2 linked regions of the Aminobacter aminovorans genome follow. The protein of the gene in region 1 interacts with the protein of each later gene in a pairwise test. Links are inferred from orthologs where the notes say so. Each region holds a gene or a part of one and is shown on either strand. Other genes may lie near its edges. The genes, in order: gyrA and gyrB.

Region 1 (4,580 bases):
TCCGACCGGAAATTGGTTTACGAGATGAATGCGAGATGAACGGCAATCTCATGATCAGTTCAAGCGGATGTGAATAGAACGTCATTATAGTGCGTGAAACCAAACAGCGTCTCGTCCGTTGTTTCCAGCAGGAGAACAGCGCCATGATGATCTACATGCTCGCCGCGGCCATGACTCTGGCCATGCTTGTCGCCACCGCCTTCAGCCTCCACCAAGAGGCTCACCGCGTCCGCACCAAGGTGCAGACCGCCCGCGTGCAGCTTCCGGGCTGGCGCAATCCGCGCGCCCCGCGCTGAACAGTTTCTGCCCCTCCAGGCAAAAGCGGCGCCACGGCGCCGCTTCTTTCTCTTTTTTTATGACCCGCACCTAACGCCTGAACAGCAAAGCCGTTCGGCGTCAGGACGTTTTGTCAGCTCTCGCTTGCCGGAGCTTCTCCGGCCGCAGCGTCCTCGCCTGACGCCTCGTCGGTCTCATCCTCGCCCTGCGGCTCGGAAATCCGCTCCACGGACACCACCTTCTCGCCATCGGCGGTATTGAAGATGGTGACGCCCTTGGTGGCGCGGCTTGCCGTGCGGATGCCGTCGACTGGCACACGGATGACCTGGCCGCCGTCGGAGACGAGCATGATCTGGTCGTCATTGCCGACCGGGAACGTCGCCACCAGCTTGCCGATTTCCGCCACCTTGGACACATCGGTGGCCCGGATGCCCTTGCCGCCACGGTTTGTCAGGCGGAAATCATAAGACGAAGAACGCTTGCCATAGCCATATTCGGTGACCGTGAGCACGAACTGCTCGTGCTCGCCCAGGAACTGGTAACGCTCCTCGGTGATGTCGGTTTCCTCGCCGACGTCCTCATTGGTCAGCGCGATATCCTCGTCGTCGCCGGCAGCGATGCCCGCAGCCAACCGCCGTTCGGCGACGGAGCGCTTGAGATAGGCCGCACGTTCCGCCGGGCTTGCCTCGACATGCTCGATGACCGCCATCGAGATGACGCGGTCGCCTTCGGCCATGCTGATGCCGCGCACGCCGACGGAGTTGCGGCTCTGGAACACGCGCACGTCGTCGACGCGGAAGCGTATGCACTGGCCGGAATCGGCGGTCAAAAGCACGTCGTCATTGTCGGTGCAGGTCTCGACGCCGAGAATCTCGTCGCCTTCTTCCTCCAGCTTCATGGCGATCTTGCCATTGCGCTTGACGTCGACAAAGTCGCTCAGCTTGTTGCGGCGCACGGTGCCGCGCGTGGTGGCGAACATCACATCGAGTTCGGCCCAGCTTGCCTCGTCCTCGGGCAGCGGCATGATCGTGGTGATGCGCTCGCCCTGTTGCAGCGGCAACAGGTTGATCAGCGCCTTGCCGCGCGACTGTGGATTGCCGATCGGCAGGCGCCAGACCTTTTCCTTGTAGACGATGCCGCGCGACGAGAAGAACAGCACCGGCGTGTGCGTGTTGACCACGAACAGCCGGGTGACGAAATCCTCGTCCTTCGTCGACATACCCGAGCGGCCCTTGCCGCCGCGGCGCTGTGCCCGGTAGAGCGACAGTGGGACGCGCTTGATGTAGCCGGAGTGGCTGACGGTGACGACCATATCCTCGCGCGGGATCAGGTCCTCGTCTTCCATGTCGGCGCCACCGTCGGTGATCTCGGTCCGGCGCGGCACCCCGAATTCGTCTCGCACGGCAACCAGTTCGTCCTTGACGATCTGCTGGATGCGGGCCCGCGACGACAAGATGTCGAGATAGTCGGTGATCTCCGTGCCGATCTTGTTGAGTTCGTCGGCGATTTCATCGCGACCCAGTGCCGTCAAGCGCTGCAGGCGCAGCTCGAGAATGGCGCGCGCCTGTTCTTCCGACAGGTTGTAGGTGCCGTCATCGTTGATGCGGTGGCGCGGATCGTCGATCAGGCGGATCAGCGACTCGACGTCGGATGCCGGCCAGCGCCGCGTCATCAACTGGTCGCGCGCCGTCTGCGGATCGGGCGCGGTACGGATCAGCTTGATGACCTCGTCGATATTGGCAACCGCAATCGCCAGGCCGACCAAGATGTGGGCGCGGTCGCGCACCTTCTTGAGCAGGTACTTGGTACGGCGGCTGATCACCTCTTCACGGAAGGCGACGAATGCCTTCAGCATGTCGAGCAGCGTCAGCACTTCCGGCTTGCCGCCATTGAGCGCCACCATGTTGGCGCCGAACGAGGTCTGCAGCGGCGTAAAGCGATAGAGCTGGTTGAGGATCACCTCGGCGTTGGCATCGCGCTTGAGCTCGATGACGACGCGGTAGCCCTGGCGATCAGACTCGTCGCGGATGTCGGAGATGCCCTCGATGCGCTTGTCGCGCACCAGTTCGGCCATCTTCTCGATCATCGTCGCCTTGTTCACCTGGAAGGGAACTTCGGTGATGATGATCGCCTCGCGGTCGCCGCGGCTTTGCTCGATATTGACCCTGCCGCGCATCATGACCGAGCCGCGGCCGGTCGAATAGGCGTTGTAGATGCCCGAGCGCCCGAGGATCAGGCCGCCGGTGGGAAAATCTGGGCCTGGAATGATTTCCATCAGGTCGGGCAGGTCGATACCGGGATTTTCCATGACGGCGATGGCGCCATTGCAGACTTCGACCAGATTGTGCGGCGGAATGTTGGTCGCCATGCCGACGGCGATGCCGCCGGCACCATTGACCAGCAGCGCCGGGAAACGCGCCGGCAGCACGCGCGGCTCCTGGCCCGACGCGTCGTAGGTATCCTGGAAGTCGACGGTGTCCTTGTCGATGTCCTCGAGCAGTTCATGCGCAACCTTGGTCAGGCGCGCTTCGGTGTAGCGCATCGCAGCGGGCGGATCGCCGTCGATCGAGCCGAAATTGCCCTGCCCGTCGATCAGCGGCACGCTCATCGACCAGTCCTGCGCCATGCGCACCAAGGCGTCATAGATCGACGCATCGCCGTGCGGGTGATATTTACCCATCACGTCGGCGACCGGACGCGCCGACTTCACATATTTGCGGTTCCAGTGGTAGCCGCTCTCATGCGAGGCGAAGAGAATGCGGCGGTGCACCGGCTTCATGCCGTCGCGCACGTCGGGCAGCGCGCGGCTCACGATCACGCTCATCGCGTAATCGAGGTAGGAGCGCTGCATCTCCTCGATGATGGAAATCGGCTCGATGCCGGAGGGACCGTCAGGTCCACGCGGTGATTTCTGGTCGGTCAACTCGGATCACGCATGTTGGGAATCATTTACCTTATATATAGGAACGGTCGTTGAATGACCAATTCCGGCGGCGCTTTTCCAATGCTGATTTGGGACGCGATTTCAAAAGGATAGCTTGCGCTTCCAACATTGCGTCGAGATGTCCCTGTCTGTCCCCACCGCCATTGCGCCGGCAACGGCCGGATGCCGCAGCAGAATCTGCCGGCAAGGGCAAAATGACTTCCGTACGGCCGAATTTGCCACTGGCGCGGCAACGGTCGCCGGGTTAGCCTGCACGCGCCGGGGAGATGCCTGATGCCGCTTTTCGACACTGTTTTCAATGCCTTCGTCACCATCCTCGTGACTATCGACCCGCCCGGCCTGGCGCCGCTGTTCCTCGCGGTGACACGCGGCATGAATCGCGAGCAGCGCCTGCAGGTTTCGGTACGTGCGAGTGTCATCGCCTTTGTCGTGCTGGCGGTCTTTGCCGTTGCCGGCGCCGCCATCCTCACCGTGTTCGGCATCACCTTGCCCGCCTTCCGCGTCGCCGGTGGCTTCCTGCTGTTCTTCATCGCCTTCGAGATGGTTTTCGAGAAGCGCCAGGACCGCAAGGAGAAGATTTCGGATGTCGCGATCACCCGCGACCACATCCACAACATCGCCGCCTTCCCGCTCGCTATTCCGCTGATCGCCGGTCCCGGCGCGATCTCGGCGACGGTGCTGCTCTCCGGCTCGTTTCAGGGTTGGGCCGGCCAGTTGGCACTGGTCCTGATCATCCTCGCCTGCCTCGCCGCCACCTATCTGGTGTTCGTTCTCGCCGAACGCATCGACCAGTTCCTCGGCCAGACCGGCCGCTCGATCCTGACTCGCCTCCTCGGTGTGATCCTGGCAGCCCTCGCTGTGCAATTCGTTGCCGATGGTATCAAGGCGCTGATGGCGAGCTAGGGCGCGACAGGCCACAAGACCGCTCTGCCCCCGTCGATCCAGGCCACCGGCATTCGTCAGCTGCGCAGCCGGCTGCGGGGCCGGAAGTCAGGCCGTTCGTCGAACGAAGCAGCCTTGATCCGGGCCTCGATACGGCTAAAGCAGCGCAAAAGAACAGCCCCTGGCATGAATCAGCCCGATACGCCGGACCATGACGCATGGTGCGCCTGGCATCCAACCGAGTTGGCGCGCCACCTGACCGGCGTCTCCCTGCCCTGGTGCGTCGTCGGCGGCTGGGCGCTCGACCTCTGGCACGGCCATCAGACACGCGAGCACGAAGACCTCTAATTCACGGTCCTGCGCAGCGACGTGCCCGTCTTCCGCCGCGCACTCGCCGGCATGGAATGCCACACTGCCGGAGATGGCATCGTCAAGCACCTGCCCGCGCAAAGCGCCCCGTCTGCCGAAATCTCCCAGA
Region 2 (10,840 bases), 3.0 Mb from region 1 along the record:
CCGCGTGCTTGTCGCCGTCGACGAGCATCCGCGTGGTGCCTCGCTGGTTCGTTACGCCCGCCGCCAGGCCGATCGCCTGCGTTGCCCATGGGCGGCACTTCATGTCGAGACATCGCGCTCGGCCAACCTGCCCGACGCCGACAAGGACCGGCTGGCCGCCACCATGCGGCTGGCCGAGCAGCTTGGCGGCGAGGCGATCACAATCCCCGGCCAGTCGGTCGCCGAAGACATCGTCCGCCATGCCGGTAGCCACAACTTTACCCACATCGTCGTCGGCAAGCCGGCCAAGTCGCGTTGGCGCGAATATTTGGGGGGCTCGGTCACCCACGACCTGATCCGTCTCGCCGGCAACATCAGCGTCCATGTCACCTCGGGCACCGACCAGGATGCGGCAGCCGCTTCGCAAGGCGTGAAGACGGCAACGCCGCGGCGGCGCTTCGACCCATGGCCCTATCTCACGGCGGGGCTGCATGTCGTCGGCGCGTTGGTCGTCGGCATGGCGCTGCAGCAGTTCCTCGACGTCCGCAACATCGCCCTGGTCTTCCTGATGGCAGTGCTGAGTTCGGCGGTCACGCTTGGCTTGTGGCCGGCGCTGTTTGCCTCGCTGATCAGTGCCGCCGCCTACAATTTCTTCTTCCTGCCGCCGCTCTACACGCTCGACATTTCCGACCCCGAAAGCGTCGTTGCGCTGCTGTTTTTCCTGATCGTCGCGGTCATCGCCTCCAACCTGACCGGCCGGGTCCAACGCCAGGCTGCCGCCGCCCGCGAGCGCGCCCGCCTGACCGAGGACCTCTATCTCTTCGCCAAGAAGCTCGCCGGCACCGGCACGCTCGATGACGTGCTCTGGGCCACCGCCTTCCAGATCGCCTCGATGCTCAAGGTCCGTGTCGTGCTGCTACTGCCCGAGGATGGCAGCATCGCCGTAAAGGCAGGCTATCCGCCCGACGACACGCTCGTCGACGCCGACATTGCTGCCGCCAAATGGGCCTGGGAGCACAACCGCGCCGCCGGCCGTGGCGCCGACACCTTGCCCGGCGCCAAGCGCCTCTATCTGCCGCTGCGCACCGGTCGCATGGCTGTTGGTGTCGTCGGTCTCGACAACGACCGTCAGGGTCCGCTTCTGACGCCCGAACAGCAGCGCCTGTTCGATGCGCTGGCCGACCAGGCGGCGGTGGCCATCGAGCGCATCCAGCTCGTCGCCGATGTCGACCGCGCCAAGCTTGCCGTCGAGGCCGACAGGCTACGTTCGGCGCTGCTGACCTCGATCTCTCACGATCTCAAGACGCCGCTCGCCAGCATCATGGGGGCGGCCGGTGCGCTGCGCGAGTTCGGCGTTTCGCTGCCCGAGGAGGGCAGGGCGGAACTCGTCTCGACGGTGCTCGACGAATCGGAACGCCTCAACCGCTTCATCGCCAATCTGCTCGACATGACCAAGATCGAGTCGGGCGCGATGGAGCCCAATTCGGCGCTGCATTATGTCGGCGACATCGTCGGCTCGGCCCTCCGCCGCGCGGCCAAGATCACCGCCCGGCACAAGACCGAACTGGACATGCCGGCCGACCTGCCGATGCTGAAGCTCGATCCTGTGCTGTTCGAACAGGTGCTGTTCAACCTGCTCGACAATGCCGCGAAATATGCGCCCGAAGACTCGGCGATCCGCATTCGCGGCTGGGCCGACGGTGCGTCGGTGGCGATCCAGGTCATGGATGAGGGCCCCGGTATTCCACAGGCCGATCTGGAACGGATCTTCGATACGTTCTATCGCGTCCGCAAGGGCGATCATGTCCGCGCCGGCACCGGCCTCGGCCTGTCGATCTGCCGGGGCTTCGTCGAGGCGATGGGCGGCACCATCGTGGCCTCCAACCGGGCCGACCGCCCCGGCGCGGTCTTTACCATCACAATGCCGGTGACGGCCGAGCGGCCAAATCCTGGCGAACCAAATCTTGGTGGGCCAAACCTGGACGGACCAAACCTGGACGAAATTGCATGACCAACGCTGCGGTGAAGATCCTGATCGTCGATGACGAGCCGCCGATCCGCAAGTTGCTGCGGGTCGGGCTCTCCACCCAGGGTTATGCCATATCCGAGGCTCCGGCGGCCAAGCCGGCGATGGTCATGGTCAAGGCGGAGAAGCCTGATCTCATTCTGCTCGATCTCGGCCTGCCTGACATGGGCGGTCACGATTTGCTCGCAGTGTGGCGGCAGGAGGGGCTTCAGGTGCCTGTCATCATTCTGTCCAGCCGCACCGACGAAGCCGGTATCGTCAAGGCGCTCGAACTCGGCGCCGACGACTATGTGACAAAACCCTTCGGCATGAACGAGCTCGCCGCGCGCATCCGTACTGCCCTTCGCCATAGGCTGCAGCAGCAGGGCGAAAAGCCGGTGTTCCAGACCGGCGAGCTGTCGGTCGATCTGGTGAAGCGTATCGTCAGGCTTGGTGGCCTCGAAGTGAAGCTGTCACCCAAGGAATACGACATCCTGCGCGTGCTGGTGCAACACGCCGGCAAGGTGCTCACCCATCGCTTCCTGCTTGAGCATGTCTGGGGCGGTTCGGCCGACGTGCAGTATCTCCGGGTCTATGTCCGCCAGCTCAGGCAGAAAATCGAAAAGACCCCCGACGAGCCGCATTACATCACCACAGAGACCGGCGTCGGCTACAGGCTGCGCGAGCCTGACTGACTTGCCGGGCGGATGACGTCGCGGCGCACGAGCAGGCGGTCGATCGCAATCAGGGTGACGGCGATGATCAGGAAGGCCGCGGTCAGCACCACGATGCTGGCTGAGAGCTGCTTGAGGTTCAGTGCTTCCGGGTTGAGGAACCAGTAGGCGTACCAGCCGTCCGCCGCACCCCTGGCAAAGGCGTAACCGCAATAGGCCAGCGGCGGCACCGCCGCCCACAGCGCATCGCGCCATCTCAGGCCGCCGTGATCCCATGCCAGCCAGGTCAGGAAGAACAACACCGGCGTCGCATCATGCAGCGCATGGTCGGCGACGGCCTGCCAGCCGGTCGGCTGCCAGATCGCCCGCAGCAGCACGGAATAGACCAGCCCGCCGAACACGATCGCAGCCGCCGTCACCAGTCGCGAGCGGGGCCCGGCGAGTGCGGTGCCGGGGCTTAGCGCCATGGCGCTTGCTACCACGGCGGCCATCAGATTCATGATGATGGTGAAGAACCCAAAGAACCGCCACACCGCCTCGACGACAGACGCGCCGTCGGCCGTCATCCGTCCGACCAGCAGCATAAGCTGCAACCCAAGAGCTGACCAGGCGCTGATTGCGGTGATGAAGGCCAGGCTGCGGCGAAGGGGCAAAGCGGGCATTCCTGAGTGATTTCAGCCGCCAAGCTACATCAACAGGCCGTCAGCGCAATGCGTCCCCAGAAACGAAAATCGCCCCCTCCGCTGAGCGAAGGGGGCGAGGTTTCAAGCTTGGATCCCACGGGGATCACACGTCCAGATTGGCCACGCTGAGTGCGTTTTCCTGGATGAAGTCGCGGCGCGGTTCGACCTCGTCGCCCATCAGGCGGGCAAACAGCGCGTCGGCGTCGGTGGCGTCATTGACCTTGACTTGCAGCAGCGAGCGCACGTTCGGGTCCAGCGTGGTCTCCCACAGCTGCTCGGCGTTCATTTCGCCGAGGCCCTTGTAGCGCTGCATGGTCAGGCCCTTGCGGCCTGACGCGAACACTGCGCCCAGCAGCGCAAGCGGCCCCGCCAGTGTCTCGGAATTGTCCTTGCGGCGCAGCACCGGCGGCTGGGCATAAAGCTCGGTGAGGCGGCCGGCATAGCGGTCGAGCGCGCGTGCGTCGGCCGAATTGATCAGCGCCATGTCGAGGTGGATGCTCTCCTTGACGCTGCGCAGCGTGCGTTCGAACACGTAGCCGCCCGAGCCGTCATTGCTGGTCGCAATTTCCCCGGTCCAGCCGCGCTCGATGTCCTCAGAGATCAGGTCGAGGCGCTGGGCGATGGTTTCGGCCATCGCCTTGGCGCGACCGAGATCGTTGAAGATGTCGGGGTTGAGCGCGCCGGCGATTGCCGCCTGTTCGACCACCGGCCGCGAATAGCGCGTATGCAGGCCATCGATCAGCGTCCGCACGCCAAGCGCGTCGGCGATCGCTGCGCGCAGGTCCTGGCCGGTGCGCACCTCGCCTGACGCCAGCGTCAGCGAGGCCTCATCGAGACCAACGTCGACGAGGTACGCCTCGAAAGCACTCTCGTCCTTGAGGTACTGCGAGCTCTTGCCGCGCATCACCTTGTAGAGCGGCGGCTGGGCAATATAGAGGTGCCCGCGCTCGATCAGCTCCGGCATCTGGCGGAAGAAGAACGTCAGCAAAAGCGTACGGATGTGGGCGCCGTCGACGTCGGCGTCGGTCATGATGATGATCTTGTGGTAACGCAGCTTGTCGGCGTTGAACTCGTCCTTGCCGATCGACGTGCCGAGCGCGGTGATCAGCGTGCCGATCATGTCCGACGACAGCATGCGGTCGAAGCGGGCGCGCTCGACGTTCAGGATTTTGCCGCGCAGGGGCAGGATCGCCTGGTTCTGGCGCGAGCGCCCGCTCTTGGCGGAACCACCTGCCGAGTCACCCTCGACGATGAAGATTTCAGATTTCGCCGGGTCGCGTTCCTGGCAGTCGGCCAGCTTGCCCGGCAAAGAGGTGATGTCGAGCACGCCCTTGCGGCGGGTCAGCTCGCGCGCCTTGCGCGCCGCTTCGCGGGCCGCTGCCGCTTCTACCACCTTGGCGATCAGCGTCTTGGCTTCCGCCGGATGTTCCTCGAGCCAGGTGCCGAGGGCCTCGTTGACCAGGCTTTCCACCACCGGGCGGACCTCGGAGGACACCAGCTTGTCCTTGGTCTGCGACGAGAATTTCGGATCGGGAACCTTGACCGAGAGCACAGCAGTCAGGCCCTCGCGGGTGTCGTCGGCGGTGATCGAGACCTTTTCCTTCTTGGAAATGCCCGAGGTCTCGGCGTAGCCGGTCACCTGGCGCGTCAGGGCACCGCGAAAGCCGGCAAGGTGCGTGCCGCCGTCGCGCTGCGGGATGTTGTTGGTAAAGGCCAGCACGTTCTCGTGGTAGCTGTCGTTCCACCACATCGCCACTTCGACCGTGATGCCGTCGCGCTCGGCACGGATGGCGATCGGTGCAGCGATGAGCGGCTTCTTGGCGCGGTCGAGATATCTGACGAATTCGATCAGGCCGCCGTCATAGAGCAGTTCCTGTACCTTCACGTCGGCATGGCGCTTGTCGGACAAGACGATGCGCACACCCGAATTCAGGAAAGCCAGCTCGCGCAGGCGGTGTTCCAGCGTGTTGTAGTCGAAATCCACCATGGTGAAGGTGTCGGACGAGGGTAGGAAAGTCACTTCCGTGCCGGTCTCGTTGCCGGCCTGTCCCACGACCTTCAGCGGTGCAACGGCATTGCCGTGGCTGAAGGTCATCTCGTGGATTTCGCCCTTGCGGCGGATTCTGAGCTTCAGCCACACCGACAGCGCGTTGACGACGGACACGCCGACGCCGTGCAGGCCGCCCGAAACCTTGTAGGAGTTCTGGTCGAACTTACCGCCCGCATGCAACTGCGTCATGATCACCTCGGCGGCTGAAACACCTTCCGAAGGGTGGATATCTGTGGGAATGCCGCGACCGTTGTCGGTCACGGTCACTGATCCATCGGGATTGAGCGAAACCGTCACCAGCGTGGCGTGGCCGGCCAGCGCCTCGTCGATGGCGTTGTCGACGACCTCATAGACCATGTGATGCAGGCCCGAGCCGTCGTCAGTGTCGCCGATATACATGCCTGGGCGCTTGCGGACGGCATCCAACCCCTTCAAAACCTTGATGGAATCTGCGCCGTACTCGGCTTCTGCGCCGGGAAGGTTCTCGGACTGGTCGCTCATGAAAAACTTTCGTCTGACTGCCGCAGGAGGACGCGGCAAAATCGGCCCCGAATCGCACGCCCGTTGGTGCCCCAGATATAGGCGTTAAGTGTGGTTTTTCCAAGTTTTACCGGGCTTTTGCGAGGGGATAAAGCCATGCGGCGTGGCCTTGCGGCGCCTCGTCCTCCGGCTTGATGGTTCGGCCCATCCCGGCTGCCTGCAGCGCGTCCCGAAAACGAGTACAGGCCGTCATTTACGTGAGCCAAATGCCGACACACTGCTACCGGAAGCCGATCGACGGCAGCATCTTGGCGATGCTGCGTGGAAGCCGCCGATTGTTGGCAAACTGGCGAAACTATGTGATTTCTCGTCCGTTCATGTAGGCGGAGTTTGGAACAAACGCCGCGCTGGTGCATTCAGGCTCATCAATAATGTCGTCCCACTTCCGTCTGACACGGTGGGGACTACTTTTTGCCGGCCTACACTTTTCACAACAGATTTCAGCCGAGAAAATTCTCATCCATGCCGACCACAAGACCATTGAAGGCCGACGACAAGGTTTCCAATCCGATCGTTTCAGGTGAGCTGGCCGGGCTCATCGAGGCCCTGGACTGGACGTCTACGCCGATCGGTCCGATCGGTTCCTGGCCAGCAGTCGTACGGATGACGATCCGCATCATGCTGGCATCGGCAATGCCGATGTGCCTGCTCATCGGCCGCAAGGGCGTGATGATCTACAACGACGCCTACCGCGACATCGCGGGCGCCCGGCATCCGGCGTGCCTTGGCACGTCGGTCTTCGACAGCTGGCCCGAGGTCGCGCAGTTCAACCGTACCGTTATCGATCGCATCTTCGAAGGTGAAACGCTGACCTACGAGGATCAGGAGCTCGTGCTGTGGCGCAATGGTGCCGCCGAACGCGTCTGGCTCGAGCTCGACTATAGTCCGTTGCTCGACGACGACGGCGAGGCGGTCGGCGCATTTGCCATCTTGGCTGAAACCACCAAGCGCGTACGTGCCGAAAAGGCGCTTGCCCGCAGCGAGGAGCGCCTGTCCCTGGCGCTCGAGGCCTCGGGCATCGTCGGGGCCTGGGAACTCGATCTGACCAGCCGGATCGTCACAGCCGACGCGCGTTTCGCCGAGATGTTCGGCGTCGGCCTCGCCGAAGCCGAACAGGGCATTTCGGCTGAAGGCTTCTTCAGGCGCATCCATCCCGCCGACCGGGACTTTGTCGCGCGCAAGACCGACGAGGCAATCGCCAAGCGCGGCGGTTTTCGGGCCGAGTATCGCCTTGTCGACGGCGAAGGCGCAATCCGCTGGGTTCTGGCCACGGGCAAGTTTTTCGACACCGGTGGCGGCAATCCGCGTCTGCCGGGCGTCGTCATCGACATTACCGAGCGCAAGGCGGTCGAGGCGGCACTGGCGGCAAGCGAGGCTGGCTTCCGCACACTTGCCGACACCATGCCACAGATGGTTTGGTCGACCAGGCCCGACGGTTTCCATGATTATTACAATGCGCGCTGGTACGAATTCACCGGCATGCCGCTCGGCTCGACGGATGGCGAGGGATGGGCAGGGATGTTCCATCCCGACGACCAGGATCGCGCCTGGGAATTGTGGCGCCATTCGCTCGCCACCGGCGAGCCTTACCAGATCGAGTACCGGCTGCGTCACGCCAATGGCGAATATCGCTGGACGCTGGGCCGGGCGCTGGCCATTCGCAACGAGGCCGGCGAGATCATCCGCTGGTTCGGCACCTGCACCGACATCCACGAAACCAAGCAGGTTGCCGAAGAGCGCGAGATCGTCGCGCACGAACTCAGCCACCGCATCAAGAACATCTTTTCGGTGCTCAATGGAATCATCAGCCTGTCGGCGCGCTCCTATCCCGACATCAAGCCCCTGGCCGATCAACTCAGACAGCGCATCAGCGCTATGGGCAAGGCGCATGATTTCGTCCGGCCGCACAGTCAGGCATCTCGGCCGCAGAACAACCAGTCTTCGCTGCGCGCCTTGGTCGAGCTTCTGCTCGCGCCACATGTCGGCGAGCAGTCCGGCCGTTTCGCCTTTCACGGTGATGACGCCACCATCGACGACGGCGCGGCCACTCCGCTTGCGTTGCTTTTTCACGAGCTTGCCACCAATGCGGCGAAGTATGGCGCCTTGGCGGAGGCCGATGGCCGCGTGGTCATCGACGCCGTTCTGAGCGGCGACAATTATCGCATGGTCTGGAAGGAGACGGGTGGCGCGCCAGTGTCGGGTCCGCCTGCCGGCGAAGGTTTCGGCAGTCGCCTGATCACGCTGAGCGTCCAGGGCCAGCTTGGCGGCACGCTGCGCCGGCGCTGGAACGCAGATGGGCTCGAAGTGGAGCTGACGGTGCCGGCAGCACAGCTCAACCGCTCGGCAACGCTGCGGCGCTAGAATGACGACAAAGGAGCGCAACGGCCTCGGCCGGAGCGCCCCTAATGGTGTCGAGTCGTCGCGCTTCCGTCAGGCGGTTACGCCAAACCCGTCATCGCGGTCATTGCAATTATCCGCTCCAAAAAGCTTCAGCCGTGTTGGCGGATCGGCGGCAAGGCGGTGTCGGCGCGCCACTGCATATCGGACCGCCTCGGACAATTCTTCGTCCATCACCGGCTTGGGCAGAACGCCGATCGTGCCGGGAACGCCATCGCCCAGTTGCGAAGGATTGGCGGTGATGAACAGCACCGTCACACCGAACTGTTCGGCAAGAATCTTGCCCAGCGAAGGGCCGGTAGGGCCATCCCGCAAATTGAGGTCGACAAGCGCTATCTCGGCATGCTGCGCCAGATCGAGGGCGCTCGCCGAGTCCATGGCGATGCCAATCGGTTGGTGTCCTAGCTCTTCGAGCATGCTTTCAATTTCGGTGGCAACGAAGATCTCGTCTTCGACCACCATCACCTTGCAGTTCATCATGTTACTCTACACGTGTATTCCCTGTTGATTGGTTGCATGGGCCAAACGTCACCGACAGGGATAGGTTGCATGCCAGGTGGTTGAATTTCCGCAAAGACAGTGTTCGTCGCCTCAGCTGTGGTCCTGGACGATGTGGTCAGCCGACACGCAGCGGCTTCAGCGCTTCGCTCCAGCGAAACAGCTCGTTGAGCATCGTCTTGGCGCTGTCGTCGATCAGTGGGTTCGACTTGAACTCGCCGTTCTCTTGGAGATGCTGGGTGAACGCGGGAATGGCGATCGCCTCGGGGATCGGCATGATCTTCAGCGTCGTCAAAAGCATTTTTTCCGACTGTACGGCGCGCAGACCGGCCGAAACGCCGCCATAGCTCAGGAAGCCCGCCGGCTTGTAGTTCCACTCGCGCGCCAGGTAGTTGACGGCATTGACCAGCGCAGGCGCGGCGAAGAAATTGTACTCCGGCGTCACGAACACGAAGGCGTCGCCGGCCTTGATCGCCTCGGACCATTTCTTGGTGTGTTCGTTCTCGTACTGGCCGAGCCTCGGGTGCTTGGGCTCGTCGAAGATGGGCAGACCAAATGCCTCGATGTCGGTGATGACGGGTTCGAACTTGCCGTGCTCGCGCGCATAGGCATCGAGCCAGCGGGCGAAGACAGGGCCGACGCGGCCTGGGCGGGTGCTGGCCACAACGATGTTGAGCTGGTGTTTCAAGATTTCAGTCCTTGGGCAGTTTAGGGGGTAGGTGGAGGTGGTATCAAAAGGTGACTGTCAGCAAATAGTCGCCCGAACCCTCCCGTGGCAAGAAGGCACCTTTGGGTGACTGGGTCACATCTCGGTCATCGACAAATTCGGCCACATGGACGCGCGCACTCTCGATGCCTACATTCACCCGATGAGGCAAAGTTGATGGACACCAGACCTGAACCCTTCGTCCCGCCCGCGCCGACGCCGCGCACCACGCCGCCGTCGACGCTGGAGATGATGCGCATCGTCTACCGCAACCCGCTCGAACTGTGGGGTGAGCCATCCTACAACGAACCCTGGATTTCGGTGAACGGTGTCGGCGGCCCGCTGGTCATTGCCAATGATCCGGGGCTCATCCGCCACGTGCTGGTCGACAACGCCAGAAACTACAAGATGGCGACCGTCCGCCAGATGATCCTGCGTCCAATCCTGCGCGATGGGCTCTTGACCGCCGAGGGCGACGTCTGGAAGCGGTCGCGCAAGGCCATGGCGCCTGTTTTTACGCCGCGCCACATCTTCGGTTTCGCCCAGCCGATGCTGGCCCGTACCCTCGATTTCGTCCAACGCTACGACGACGTAACAGGCACTGTCGATGTCGCCCAGGACATGACCATGCTGACCTACGAGATCCTGGCCGAGACGCTGTTTTCGGGTGAGATCGCGGGCGAGGCCGGCAGCTTCGCCCATGAAATCGACCGGTTGTTCGAGACCATGGGTCGTGTCGACCCGCTCGACCTGTTGCGCGCGCCGGAATGGCTGCCGCGCCTCACCCGCATCCGGGGCCGCAAGACCATGGCCTATTTCCGCAAGATCGTCACCGACACGGTGGCGATGCGCAGCGCAAAGCTGGCCCGCAATCCCGACGGCGCTCCCGAGGATTTCCTGACGCTTCTGCTGCGTGCCGAAGGCCCCGATGGCCTGTCGCGCCAGGAGATCGAGGACAACATCATCACCTTCATCGGCGCCGGGCATGAGACCACGGCGCGTGCGCTCGGCTGGACCATCTACTGCCTCGCCGAAGCGACCTGGGAGCGCGACCGCGTCGAGCAGGAAATCGACGAGGTGCTGGCCCGCGAGCCCGACCCGGTGAAATGGCTCGATGGCATGCCGCTCACCCGCGCTGCCTTCGAAGAGGCGCTGAGGCTCTACCCGCCAGCCCCCTCGATCAACCGCGAACCGATCGCGGAGGACGAGTACAAGGGCTTCAAGATTCCGCGCAAGGCGCAGGTGCTGGTCATGCCCTGGACCGTGCACCGCCACCACAAGCTGTGGGACCGGCCCAATGCGTTTTTG

Evidence for each region.
Region 2: the proteins of gyrA (region 1) and gyrB interact in binary tests that used the Escherichia coli proteins (3 or more experiments, as listed by UniProt). The link is inferred for Aminobacter aminovorans from one-to-one orthologs.

Annotation. Positions count from the first base shown.
Region 1 is NZ_UFSM01000001.1:3,094,176-3,098,755, reverse strand. What follows is about bases 210-3,577. They hold gyrA (DNA gyrase subunit A), read right to left. Parts: upstream 3,200-3,577; coding sequence 410-3,199; downstream 210-409. Other genes in these bases: DY201_RS15255 (MarC family protein), read left to right, coding at 3,494-3,577; DY201_RS29065 (hypothetical protein), read left to right, coding at 210-296. Also shown: more of DY201_RS29065, read left to right, coding at 144-209; more of DY201_RS15255, read left to right, coding at 3,578-4,123; DY201_RS29850 (nucleotidyltransferase domain-containing protein), read left to right, coding at 4,289-4,450; DY201_RS15250 (amino acid transporter), read left to right, coding at 4,472-4,580. UniProt on the Escherichia coli protein: A type II topoisomerase that negatively supercoils closed circular double-stranded (ds) DNA in an ATP-dependent manner to maintain chromosomes in an underwound state.
Region 2 is NZ_UFSM01000001.1:93,818-104,657, reverse strand. The notes cover bases 3,169-6,282. They hold gyrB (DNA topoisomerase (ATP-hydrolyzing) subunit B), read right to left. Parts: upstream 5,893-6,282; coding sequence 3,445-5,892; downstream 3,169-3,444. Other genes in these bases: DY201_RS00525 (Pr6Pr family membrane protein), read right to left, coding at 3,169-3,311. Outside these bases: DY201_RS00535 (sensor histidine kinase), read left to right, coding at 1-1,990; DY201_RS00530 (response regulator transcription factor), read left to right, coding at 1,987-2,679; more of DY201_RS00525, read right to left, coding at 2,655-3,168; DY201_RS00515 (PAS domain-containing sensor histidine kinase), read left to right, coding at 6,394-8,292; DY201_RS00510 (response regulator), read right to left, coding at 8,362-8,805; DY201_RS00505 (NADPH-dependent FMN reductase), read right to left, coding at 8,945-9,514; DY201_RS00500 (cytochrome P450), read left to right, coding at 9,710-10,840. UniProt on the Escherichia coli protein: DNA gyrase negatively supercoils closed circular double-stranded DNA in an ATP-dependent manner to maintain chromosomes in an underwound state.